DNA from 3 places in the Rhizobium sp. BT03 genome. Region 3 is predicted to be linked to each of the others. Evidence: predicted binding sites of a transcription regulator. Region 3 holds the regulator's gene; each other region holds the start of a gene.
What was found. The regulator LexA, encoded in region 3, represses DNA repair genes until DNA is damaged. The targets are predictions, from matches to a motif close to TGTTCNNNNTGTGTTCNG.

Region 1 (4,321 bases), 2.1 Mb from region 3:
GCAGCGACATGGCGACCTGCCGGGTGACGGCAAGGATCTGTTCTTCCGTCCCGATGGGCTCGATCAGGCGGCTTTCGGCCGAGAGGCTGGCGACCGGACGCCGCGGCGAGACCGGCTCCTCCTCGCGTCCCAGCGCCTGGTCGAGACGCAGAAGCAGTCCCGGGCCGAACCGGCGGGTCAGCGGCGCGCGCGGTGCATCGATGACGTCGCCGACATATTTCAGGCCGAGTTTCTTCAGCGCATCGACGGTTTGTCCTTCCAGCCGCAAGGCTGCCACCGGCAAGGACATCAGCACATGCTCCGTCTCCTCGTCCTCTATCACCCCGCCCTGCCCGAAGCGCGACGCGGCCCAGGAAAGGCCCGGTGAGGATGAGATGGCGCCGCGTGCATCGATCCCCATATGAAAAAGCCGCGACAGCACATCCTTGAGAAGCGCCTTTTCCCCGCCGAAGAGATGGGCGCAGCCGCTAATGTCGAGAAACAGCCCCTCCTTGCCGTCGAACGCCACCAGCGGCGTATAACGGTCGCACCAGTCGGCAATGGCCTCCAGCAACCGGCGGTCGGCCGCCGGATCCTCTTCCGCGACCTCGAGCGTTGGGTACATGGCACGCGCTTCGGCAACGCCCTGCTCCTTTTTCAGCCCCAGCCTCTCGGCCAATTCGTCCAGCGCCGTCAGCCGCATGGCATTGTTGAGCTTGCCGGAACAGACGATAGGCGGCGACTCAGGACGCCCTTTCGAACGCCAGGAGAGCCCCCATCGCCTGCGGGCGATGCGGTCCGTTGGCAGATGCGGAAAGCTGAGCGCCAGAATGCGCTGACTGCTCGCCTGGAGGACGAACGAGGTTTGGCTCGGCGACAGGGAGAAATTCGCGTTCATGGGGGTTCCACTCCAGAAAAAAGCAGAGCGGGGCCGGATTGCGGCCCTTCTCCAGCGTGAGACGGAAAATCGGATTGCCGATGCTGCCGGAAAGCTTCGACCCGTCCGGCAACGGCCGCAGACCGGATGGAGCCGGTTCGACATGCAGACGGAAGGCCGCACTGCTTGCCTCTTCTTCCCCGGCCTGGCGGACAAGAAAGAGTGGACGGCGGGCAGCACGCGCCCTGAGACTGAGCCTGCGGCTTTCGGTCAGGCCGAAATGGGCGGGATTGCCTCGCACTTCGAAAATGACGGCCGAGAAGGCCGCGCTTTCCACCGCGGTCTCCACCAGCCAGAGCGCCTCGTCCAGCTTGCGCGGCGCCGCATGGAAAAACCGCTCCGGGCTCAGCCCGAAATCCCGCAGCCCGGGGACATAGGGACGGCCGGCTTCCAGCGTGCCGACAGCATCGCCGATCCAGAGCAACGGGGAAAGCCTGCCGGCATCCGCCTCCTGGCTCTGCAGCCGCGCGGCGACAGCCAGCGCCAGCCCACTTGCCGCACCGGCATCACGCGACAGAGCGGAGCGGAATTCGGTGATCGCATCGAGCGGCAGGCCGCCTTCCAGCGCCTCGTCAAGACATTCCACCCCGAACGCCAGGGGCGGCAGACTGGGTCTCCGCGGTGCCTTGCCTCCGTCCGCCAGGGCTTCCCGCTCCGCTGCCGCAAGCGCCGGCGCGGGCTTCCCCTCCAATCTGGCGATGGTTTCGCGGAGCGCAAAAAGCCGCTCGCGCGCCAGGGCGTGCTGCGCCATGGCGTTCTCCAATCCGTCTTGTTCCTGTTATGTTCTTATAGATTCCAGAGTGCTAATGAAGAGTCAACGGCCATTTTCTATGAATTTATTCCTGCCTTTGATTCCGCACTCGAAAACCGGCGATAAAGGTTCTATATGGGCCCGCAAAGGAAGGAATATTCATGGCCCGCATAGACCAGAGCGATGATTGGCGGGACCGCCATGCGCCGACGATCAGCACCTTCGAGTCGCTGGCCATGGAGGCCTATAGCCATCTGCCGGATGAATTTCGCAAGCTGACGACCAACCTCACGATCGAGATCGAAGATTTCCCCGATGACGATGTTTTCGAGGACATGGCGCTGGAAACCCCTTTCGATCTGCTCGGCCTTTTCGAGGGCAGGGGCATTTCCGAACGTTTCACGGTGGAAACCGGCGAGATGCCCAACCGCATCCGCCTCTACCGGCGCCCTATCCTCGATTACTGGGCCGAGAATGACGAGACGCTCGGCGACATCATCACCCACGTCCTGATCCACGAGATCGGCCACCATTTCGGGCTGAGCGACGACGATATGGAGCGGATCGAGGCAAGCGCCGAGGAAGCCGCCGAGCGCTGAAACACCGCGTCTCGGGCAGGACGCGTTATTGCTCGGAGAGCTTTATCTCGGGATGGTAATCCTTGCCTTCGACAGTCTTGACGACGGCCTGGCCGCACTGCATCGCGCCGGTTGCCGCATTGAAGGCATAGGTCGGCGATCCCTCCAGCGACCAGCCCTTGTTGAGGGCGGCGGTGACCTTGTGGCAGAAGGAAGCGTCGTCGGGACCGGTCAGGAAGCGGTAAAGTTTCATCAGGCGGGCTTTCTTGCAGAAATCAGGCGAGCTTTATGAACCAGGCTTTCGGCTTGGACAAGATGCAGCCGCTCGATCATCCGCCCGCCTGAATTGATGACGTTCAAGCCATCGGAAGCCGGATCGGCAAAAGCGGATATGATCGCCTCCGCTTCCGCAATCGCTGCCGGGTCCGGGCCGAAATGCCGGTTGGCGGGTTCGATCTGCGTGGGATGGATCAGCATCTTGCCGGCAAAGCCCATTGCCCGGCCCTGCAGGCATTCGGCATCGAAACCCTGCTCGTCCCTGAAATCGTTGAAGACGCTGTCGATCGCATCGAGCCCGTAGGCACTGACCGCCAGGACGACCTGCATCAGCCACGGCACGAGATAGGTTCGTCCCGGCTGCGGCAAGACGCCCGTTTCCTTGCGCAGATCGTTGAGGCCGACGACGAGGCAATCGAGCCGCGAGCCCGGCGTGCGGCCGGCTTCGGCGATCGCCCCGGCATTCAGCACGCCGCGCGGCGTCTCGATCATCGCCCAGATGCGCAGTTCCTCCGGCGCATCCGCATCGGCGAGCAGATCGCCGATGTCGGTGATATCCCGAGGTCCGTCCACCTTGGGCAGGAGAACGGCGTCGGGCAAAAGCGCCTTGACCAGATCCAGGTCCGCCGGCCCGAATTCGGATGACAAAGAATTGATGCGGATGATCCTTTCCTTGCCTGCAAGCGGCGGACCCGCAAAAAAGGCGCGCAGATTTTCCCGCGCTTGCCCCTTCTTCTCGGGCGAGACGGAATCCTCCAGATCGAAAATAACCGCATCGCAATCAAGCGAATGGCTTTTTTCGAGCGCCCGGAGATTGATGGCGGGCACGCTCAGCACCGAGCGGCGCAGATTTAAGGAACGGCGAGGGGGTGTTTGGCTCATCGATCATTAGTGCCAAGCTTCGCCAAGCCCGGCAAGACAACAAAAAGCCATGCTTGCCTTGCAGAGAAGAAAAAGAAGGACCACATTCCTTTCTGTAGAAAGGTACCAAACCCATGCAGAACATTCGCTCCATCTTCCTCATGCTTGCCGGCGCCACCGTTTTCGTGGCCATGCTGCTTCTCACCTTCTCGGTGACGCTTGCCGTCGGCGGCATTCTGACCGTGCTGATGGTCGGCCGCGCACTGTCGCTGAAGATGAAGATGAAGCCCGCTCCGGTGCGCGCCAAGGCAAACAATGGCCAACGCGAAATGCGGATCTGGAACGACGGCCGCGGCACGATCATCGATCTCTAAGCCGCTTACGCGAAAAAACCGACCGACATTGTCGGATCATGCTTCCATGCTACGTCCTTGAAGCAGCCAGGCATCCAGCCGGCGCTTGAAAACGATGGAGGACGAGCATGAATGCGACGGAAAACAATCCTGTCAAGATGCCGCCGGTCAAGAATGGCCTGCTGCCCTATCTGACGGTCGGCGGCGCTGTGAAAGCCGCAGAATTCTACAAGAAAGCTTTCGGCGCCGAAGAAGCCTATATTGTGCCGGTCGACGAGAGCGGCCGGACGATGCATGTGCATCTCTACATCAACGGCAGCTCCCTCATGCTGTCGGATGCCTATCCGGAATACGGCCACCCCTTCAAAGGCCATGAAGGCTTCGCCATCCAGCTGGTTATCGACGATATCGATTTCTGGTGGGATCGCGCCGTCGCTGCCGGCGCCGAAGTCGTCATGCCGGTCGAACTGATGTTCTGGGGCGACCGTTACGGCCAGCTTCGCGACCCGTTCGGCGTGCTCTGGGGCCTGAACGCACCGACCAAATAACCCGGCATATTTAACGGGCAGGCCGCGCGAAACATCGC
Region 2 (4,321 bases), 400 kb from region 3:
ATCGCATTCTCCTTGAAATAGTCGCCAAACGAAAAGTTGCCGAGCATTTCGAAGAAGGTCAGGTGGCGGGCAGTATAGCCGACATTGTCGAGGTCGTTATGCTTGCCGCCGGCGCGCACGCATTTCTGCGAGGTGGTCGCCGTGGAATAAGGGCGTTTCTCCAGACCGGTGAAGACGTTCTTGAACTGCACCATGCCGGCATTTGTGAACATCAGCGTCGGGTCGTTGCGCGGCACGAGCGGGCTCGACGAGACGATCTCATGACCGTTCTTCTTGAAATAGTCGAGGAATGTCGACCGGATATCGTTCACACCGCTCATGCTATGCCCTTCAATGCTGCCGGAGGCAGGTAAATCTAAATCCATCGGCTTTTAACGTTCGCCTCCGCCACTGTCCAGCAGACAAACAAAACCGGCCGCATTCTGATCAGGGAATGCGGCCGGTTGGAATTGTCCGATGCGCTCAAGCGCGAAAATCACATTTCCGCGGCGCCATCGCCATCATCGGCATCCGGTCCGCCGTTCTGCAAGAATCGGTCGGCGATCAGGCCGGCATTCTGGCGCAGCGACAGTTCGATCTCGCGAGCCAGATCCGGATTGTCGCGCAGGAAGGTCTTGGCGTTTTCGCGACCCTGGCCGAGACGCTGGCTGTTATAGGAGAACCAGGCACCGGATTTCTCGACGATGCCGGCCTTGACGCCGAGATCGACCAGTTCGCCGGTCTTGGAAACGCCCTCGCCATACATGATGTCGAACTCGACCTGCTTGAAGGGCGGCGCCATCTTGTTCTTGACGACCTTGACGCGGGTCTGGTTGCCGATCACTTCTTCGCGCTCCTTGACCGCGCCGATGCGGCGGATGTCAAGGCGCACGGAGGCGTAGAACTTCAGCGCATTGCCGCCGGTCGTTGTCTCAGGCGAACCGAACATGACGCCGATCTTCATGCGGATCTGGTTGATGAAGATCACCATGGTGTTCGACTTGGAAATCGAAGCCGTGAGCTTGCGCAATGCCTGGCTCATCAAGCGCGCCTGCAGGCCGGGAAGGCTGTCGCCCATCTCGCCTTCGATTTCGGCGCGCGGCGTCAGTGCGGCGACCGAGTCGACAACGAGAACGTCGACGGCGCCGGAGCGCACCAGCGTATCGGTGATTTCGAGCGCCTGCTCGCCGGTATCGGGCTGCGAGATCAGCAGGTTCTGCAGATCGACGCCAAGTTTGCGGGCATAGACGGGATCAAGCGCATGTTCGGCGTCGACGAAGGCGCAGATGCCGCCCTTCTTCTGCGCTTCGGCAATGGTCTGCAACGCAAGCGTCGTCTTACCGGAACTTTCCGGACCGTAGATCTCGACGATGCGGCCCTTCGGTAAACCGCCGATGCCGAGCGCGATATCGAGGCTGAGCGAGCCTGTCGAAACCGTCTCGATCTCGATAACGTTCTCGTTGGAGCCGAGCTTCATGATCGAGCCCTTGCCGAACGACCGCTCTATCTGTGAGAGTGCCGCTTCAAGCGCTTTGCTTTTGTCCACCGATTTGTCCTCTACCAGCCGCAATGAATTCTGAGACATCCGATCCACCTTTAGGTTATTGAAGCCGCCCAAGCAATGTCGAGTTTGTACCCTATTTGTTCCATTCCCGCAATAGGCGATCAAACGATTGAAAGAAAAAGGTAAAACAGCCCGTGTTCTATATTTGTTTTATCAATGCAAAGCAACGGCTTAGGCCATATGCGGCGGCTTTGCCGCGGCAGGAAAGCACCGGCTCGATTCGCGCTTCGGGCATCGGAAGGCGGTTGAAATGAAGAAAAAGATTCTTGTTCTCGGCGGCGCCCATATCGACCGGCGCGGCCGCATCTCCGGCGAAACGGCGCCGGGCGCCAGCAATCCCGGCACGTGGTTCGAGGAGCCGGGCGGCGGCGGTTTCAATGCGGCGCGCAACCTTGCGAGGCTGGGTTTTCAGGTGACGATGATTTCGCCGCGCGGCGGCGATCCCATCGGCGAGATGGTCGGCGAAGCCGCCGATTTCGCCGGCATCGACGACCGGCCCTTCGTCTTCCTCGACCGCAAGACCCCAAGTTATACGGCGATCATCGAGAAGGACGGCAACCTGGTGATCGCCCTTGCCGACATGGATCTCTACCGCTTCTTCGTGCCGCGGCGTCTCTCCATCCGCTGGGTCCGCGAGGCCTTCGCCGCCCATGATCTCATTCTTTTCGACGCCAACCTGCCGGAGGAGACGATCGCGGCGATCGTTGCCAAGGCGCATTGTCTGGCAAAGCCGGTCGCGGCAATTGCCATCTCGCCTGCCAAGGTCGTCAGGCTGAAACCCTGCATCGGGGATATCGACTATCTGTTCCTGAATGAGGCCGAGGCCGCCGCCCTTGCCGGCGAACAGCCCGAAGACGCCGCCGGCTGGCCGCCGCTTCTCAACGGGATCGGCATCAGGAACGCCGTCGTCACCCGCGGCCGCCGCGAGCTCGTCGCACTTTGCGAGGGCCGCGCCGTGACGCTGCAGCCGCCGGTCTCCGACACTGTCGCCGACGTCACCGGTGCCGGCGATTCTCTTGCGGCCGGCACGCTCTCCGCCTTGATATCAGGCCTGCCGCTCGAAGAGGCCGTGCGCCACGGCACAGCAGCCGCCACGCTGACCGTGCAGTCGCGGCATGCCGTCAACGAAAATCTGACACCGGATCTCTTGAATGCGGCGCTTGCCCTTGTTCCCAAGGTCAGAATTCTGCATTGAAGCGATTATATAATCGAGCATGACGTCGCCCGAAAACCGCTGACCCCTTTCGGCATCATGCTCTATCGACGACAGGACAAGATCATGACCAAGCCCATTTCGCCCCTTTTGCCGATCGCCTATTCGAAGGAGGTCGCCAGCGCCAAGCAGCGCGGCGCGCCGCTGGTGGCGCTGGAATCGACCATCATCACCCATGGCATGCCCTATCCCGGCAATATCGAGATGGCGCGCAGCGTCGAGACGATCATTCGCGAACAGGGTGCGGTGCCGGCCACGATCGCCGTCATTCACGGCACGCTGCATATCGGCCTTGAAGCCGGCGAACTGGAGCAGCTCGCCAAGGCGACCGATGTGATGAAGGTGTCGCGCGCCGATCTCGCCTTCGCGATCGCCGAGCGCCGCACGGGCGCCACCACAGTCGCCGCGACGATGATTGCCGCCGCCCGCGCCGGCATTCGCGTCTTTGCCACGGGCGGCATCGGCGGCGTACACCGCGGCGCTGAGGAAAGCTTCGACATATCGGCCGATCTCGAGGAACTGGCGCGCACCGGCGTCATCGTCGTCTGCGCCGGCGCCAAGGCGATCCTCGACATTCCGAAGACGCTGGAAGTGCTGGAAACCCGCGGCGTGCCCGTCGTCACCTACGAGAGCGAAGAATTCCCTGCCTTCTGGTCGCGCTCCTCGGGCATATCAAGCCCGCTGTCGCTGAACAGCCCGGCCGCCATCGCCAATTTCCAGACGGTGCGCGAACAGCTCGGCATCGACGGCGGCATGCTCATCGCCAACCCGGTGCCCGAGGCCGACGAGATCGCCCGCGAAGAGATGGAAATCTATATCGAGCGGGCGCTTGATAGCGCCGAGCGCGACGAAGTCACCGGCAAGGCGGTGACGCCCTATCTGCTCTCGACCATTTTCGACCTCACGGATGGCCAGAGCCTGAAGACGAATATTGCGCTGGTGGAGAACAATGCGCGGCTGGCGGCTGAGATTGCGGTGGCGCTGGGCGAGTAAGAGATAGTGGGAGGGCAAGAATGCCCTGGCAGATAGGGCGTGCCGTGCAAGCCCCCCTCTGCCCTGCCGGGCATCTCCCCCATAGGTGGGGAGATGGGCTGGGCGCACCGGCTTTCCTCAACAGTCAGCGTTGCAATCCGGCGAAACGGTAGAGAGGCGGGAGGAGCACGCCTCTTGTCGATCTCCCCACCTGTGGGGGAGATGCCCGGCAGGGCAGAGGGGGGTACCACACGGCACGACCTCTCTGACGGCCCCCTTCACCCGTCCAACGTTTCCTTCACCACCACAGCAAGCTGCTTCAGCGAAAACGGCTTCGGCAAAAACCCGAATTTTGACTCCGGCGGCAGGTTGCGGGCGAAGGCATCTTCGGCGTAGCCCGAGACGAAGATGAATTTCATGTCGGGATAGGACTTGCGCAGCTCGCGCAGCAGCGTCGGGCCGTCCATCTCCGGCATGACCACGTCGGAAACGACGATATCGACCTTGCCTTCGAGCTCTTCCATGATGCTGAGCGCCTCGACGCCCGAGCCCGCCTCGTGCACGGTGTAGCCGCGCGTTTCCAGCATGCGCTT
Region 3 (4,321 bases):
CGGCGCGAAGGCGACGGCCGCGGGCGCTGGCGCTACATTCTTGCGCTCACCGGCACTGAAGCGCCGGAGTTGAAGCGGCCGCCGGGGCGCATAACCGCGATTGTCCGCGGCGCCGACACGCCTTTCGAGATCGGCGACATCGTCACCGGCAGGGCACGGCTGACGCCGCCGTCAGGCCCCGCACTTCCCGAACTCAACGACTTCTCCTTCAGCGCCTATTTCGACGGCATCGGCGCCAACGGCCTCTTCTACGGCGCTCCGGAGAAGGATTTGGAGGCGGGTCCGCAAGCGGCAAGATCGACGTCGGACGCTCTGCTCGAATGGCTCTACCGGCTGCGCAGCAGCATCGGCGACCGCATACGGTCGATCCTGCCCGGCGACACCGGCGCCTTTGCCGCCGCGCTGGTGACCGACGAGCGGCGCGCCATCTCGAATGCGACGACGGAGGCGCTGCGCCAGTCGGGCCTTGCCCATATCGTCGCGATCTCGGGTCTCAACATGGCGCTGTCGGCCGGCATTTTCTTCGTCGGCTTTCGCATGCTGCTCAGCCTCTTTCCTGTTGTCGCTCAGGCCTATCCGACGAAGAAGATCGCAGCCGCTGGCGCGCTCATCGCCGTCACCGCCTACTTTCTGATCTCCGGCTTCGGGGTCTCGGCCGAACGCGCCTTCATCATGATGGCCATCATGCTGATCGCCGTCTTCTTCGATCGGCCGTCGATCAGCCTGCGCAATGTCGTTCTCTCGGCGCTTGTTATCATCGCCATTTCACCCTCCGAAGTCTTGGGCCCGAGCTTCCAGATGTCCTTTGCCGCGACATTGGCACTGGTATCGGGCTATCAGCTGTGGAAGGATCGGCGCGTCCGCGAAAACGCCTTGCTCAAGCTGCCGATCTTCCGCCCGGTCGTGGCCGTCGCCGGTTTCTTCGGCGGCGTCCTGCTGACCTCGCTGATCGGCGGTTTTTCCACGGCGCTGTTTTCGATCGAGCATTTTCATCGGCTGACCGCTTACGGCCTGCCGGCAAACCTCGCGACGATGCCGATCATCTCCTTCATCGTCATGCCGGCCGGGCTGCTGGCGATGTTGCTGATGCCGTTCGGTCTGGACGCTCCGCTCTGGGAGGTGGTCGGCTTCGGTCTCGACCTGGTGATCGCTGTCGCCAAGACGGTGTCCGGCTGGGGCGGTGATATCGGCGTCGGCCGTCTGCCCGCCTGGTATTTCGCCGTCGCCGTGGCAGGCTTCCTGTTGCTGACGCTGCTGCGCACCCGGCTGCGCCATGCCGGCACATCGATCCTCGCCGTCTCGACGCTCATCCTGCTGGTTCTCCCGGCCCCTCGACCGCCGGATCTGGTGATTTCCGAGGATGGCAGCCTGGTCGCGCTGGTTGCAGTGGCGGCAATGGCTTCCAACCGTGAAAACCCGCCGGATTTCATCTTCGACCAATGGCAGAGAGCGCTGGTCCTGCCGACGCATCACCCGCCGAAAATGCTGGACGGCCCCGCTATTCCTCCGGAGGGAGAAGACCGCCGCGTCAGGCTTTCCCGCGATCAGCAAAACGAAGCGAGGACGGCGATGCGGGCGGCCGCCGCGGGCGGTGAAGCAAACCGCTTTTCCTGCGTCAAGAAGGCCTGGTGTACATCGAGGCTTGGCAATGGCCGCGTCATAACGGTCATCGACAATGCCGCCTATCTCGGTTCGGCCTGCGACGCGGCGGATATTGTCGTGACGTCTGTTCGCCTGCGGTTCAACGGCTGCCGCTCAGGCGCGACGCTCTTCACCGGTGAGACGCTGCGCAGGTCCGGTTCCGTCGAATTGCGCTTCGCGGACGCCGGCCTGGAGGTCGCAACCGCATTCGAGAGCCTGTCGCGGCCGTGGATGCGCCATCGTGCCTATGACTGGCGCAGCAACAGTTTTGCCGAAACCGGCCCGTCCAGCGTCAATGATAGCGGCGAATGAGGCCGACGAGCTTGCCCTGCACCTTGACGCGGTCCGGTCCGAAGATCCGGGTCTCGTAAGCCGGGTTGGCCGCTTCAAGCGCGATCGAGGCGCCCTTGCGGCGGAAGCGTTTCAGCGTCGCTTCCTCGTCGTCGACGAGGGCAACGACGATATCGCCGGGACTTGCTGTGCTGCCGTTGCGGATGATCACCGTGTCGCCGTCGAAGATGCCGGCGTCGATCATCGAATCGCCCTTGACCTCCAGCGCGTAATGTTCACCGGAGCCGAGCATGTCTGAGGGAACGACGATGTCGTGGGTGTTGTTCTGGATCGCCGAGATCGGAACGCCCGCAGCGATTCGGCCCATGACCGGCACCGAGACCGAGTTGCCGTTGTCGGCGGCGGGTTTGACCGGTGCGGGGGCGGCGACCGGCTGGGGCTTGCCGAGGCTGCCCTCGATGACGCTCGGCGAAAAGCCGCGCCGGGGCTGGATGCTGGGGCTGTAAGCTTCGGGAAGCTTGATGACCTCGAGCGCCCGGGCGCGGTTCGGTAGGCGGCGAATGAAGCCGCGTTCCTCAAGCGCCGTGATCAGGCGATGAATGCCGGATTTCGAGGCCAGATCCAGGGCATCCTTCATCTCGTCGAAAGACGGTGGAACGCCGGATTCCTTCATGCGCTCATGAATGAAAAGGAGAAGCTCCTGTTGTTTGCGCGTGAGCATCGGCGTGTGACCCCTGATTGAAACAAATCCAGAACAGACACTATATGTTCCATATGTGTTCCGCAAGTGGCTAAATTTCCGTAAAACTTGCCGCCAACTCGTTGAGATTTTTATTTTCATTCGCCGGATTGGCGCCATGTCTTGCATTGAGGATAGCGCCGTCGCACATCTCTTCGCGATTGCAGAAGGGGATATCATGAACACGCATGCCGCCAAACCGCACCCGCTCGATCATGTCGTGCTGCCGGTCGTCAATATCGATCTGGCGCGCGAAAGGCTCGGCAAGCTCGGCTTCACCGTTGCCGCCGACGCCCGCCATCCCTTCGGAACGGAGAATGCCTGCGTCTTCTTTGCCGACAAGACCTATCTGGAGCCGCTCGGTATCGCGAGCGTCGAGGAGAGCGAGGCATCGGCGCGGCAAGGCAATGTCTTCACCGCCCGCAACCGCGCTTTCCGCTTCCGCTGCGGCGATGAGGGGCTTTCGGCGGTGGTTTTCGGCACTGAAGATGCCGGCATCGACCATCAAAGCTTCATTTCAGGCGGATCGAGCGCCGGCGAGATGCTGGAGTTCAGCCGGCCGATGAAAATGCCGGATGGTTCTGAAAGCGTCGGCAGCTTCAAACTGGCCTTTGCGGGCGATCTGCGGGCACCCGATTTCTTTCTCTTCACCTGCCAGCGCATCAATCCATTGCCGGCCGACCGCGGCGCGCTGGAGACACACGCCAATGGCGTGACCGGCATTGCCGAGATCGCGCTCAGCGCGCCCGATGCCGCCGCCTTCGCCGGCTTCGTCAGCCTTGCCATGGCGCAATCGGCCGTCGAGAAAACCGGTTTCGGGGTCAATATCGCGGCGCCGAATGCGAAAATCAGCCTGATGACATCGGAAGGACTGGAGGCCTATTTCGAGGCCGCCGTCTCATCCGCCGATCGCGGTCTGCGCGGCCGGGCGATCCTCTTCACTGTTGCCGATCTTGCCGTGACAGAAGCGCATTTGGCTGCTAACGGAGTGACATACACGCGCAAGAACAACCGCATTTTGGTGAAGCCGGCGCCCGGGCAAGGCACGCTTTTCGCCTTCGAGGAAAGATGATGAGCACTGATACGAATTCGGAAGTCAGGATCGGCGAGGGCGCAGGCCAGGTCACCTTTTCCAATAGCGGCCGCCTGTCGCTGATTGCCGGCCCTTGCCAGATGGAGAGCCGCGACCATGCCTTCATGGTTGCCGGCACGCTGAAAGAGCTCTGTGCCAAGCTCGGAATCGGCCTCGTCTACAAGAGTTCCTTCGACAAGGCGAACCGCACCTCGCTCTCGGCCGAGCGCGGCATCGGGCTTGAAAAGGGCATGGAAGTCTTCGCCGACCTGAAGAAGGAGTTCGGCTTTCCCGTCCTGACCGACGTTCACACGGCCGAGCAATGCGCCGAAGTGGCAAAGGTGGTCGATGTCCTGCAGATCCCGGCCTTCCTCTGCCGCCAGACCGACCTTCTGATCGCCGCCGCCGAGACCGGCCGCGCCGTCAATGTCAAGAAAGGCCAGTTTCTTGCTCCTTGGGACATGAAGAACGTGCTGAAGAAGCTCAACGCCAGCGGCAACCCGAACGTGCTGCTCTGCGAACGCGGCGCCTCCTTCGGCTACAATACTTTGGTTTCCGACATGCGCTCACTGCCGATC

Region 1: QMO80_RS13420 (ImuA family protein) is a predicted target of LexA. The motif match lies at 1,687-1,704, and genes of this name have one in related genera.
Region 2: recA (recombinase RecA) is a predicted target of LexA. The motif match lies at 1,679-1,696, and genes of this name have one in related genera.

Annotation. Positions count from the first base shown of each region.
Region 1 covers NZ_CP125640.1:2,732,178-2,736,498, reverse strand. Annotated here, with positions in the region: gene QMO80_RS13425 (DNA polymerase Y family protein) at 1-712, opposite strand, end outside; gene QMO80_RS13420 (ImuA family protein) at 723-1,667, opposite strand; gene QMO80_RS13415 (metallopeptidase family protein) at 1,829-2,266, shown strand; gene QMO80_RS13410 (DUF1737 domain-containing protein) at 2,292-2,498, opposite strand; gene QMO80_RS13405 (CoA ester lyase) at 2,498-3,403, opposite strand; gene QMO80_RS13400 (hypothetical protein) at 3,517-3,756, shown strand; gene QMO80_RS13395 (glyoxalase/bleomycin resistance/extradiol dioxygenase family protein) at 3,864-4,283, shown strand.
Region 2 covers NZ_CP125640.1:234,935-239,255, reverse strand. Annotated here, with positions in the region: gene alaS (alanine--tRNA ligase) at 1-320, opposite strand, end outside; gene recA (recombinase RecA) at 476-1,564, opposite strand; gene QMO80_RS01145 (carbohydrate kinase family protein) at 1,794-2,738, shown strand; gene QMO80_RS01140 (pseudouridine-5'-phosphate glycosidase) at 2,823-3,749, shown strand; gene cckA (cell cycle histidine kinase CckA) at 4,007-4,321, opposite strand, start outside.
Region 3 covers NZ_CP125640.1:635,701-640,021, reverse strand. Annotated here, with positions in the region: gene QMO80_RS03090 (ComEC/Rec2 family competence protein) at 1-1,953, shown strand, start outside; gene lexA (transcriptional repressor LexA) at 1,934-2,653, opposite strand; gene QMO80_RS03080 (VOC family protein) at 2,850-3,743, shown strand; gene kdsA (3-deoxy-8-phosphooctulonate synthase) at 3,743-4,321, shown strand, end outside.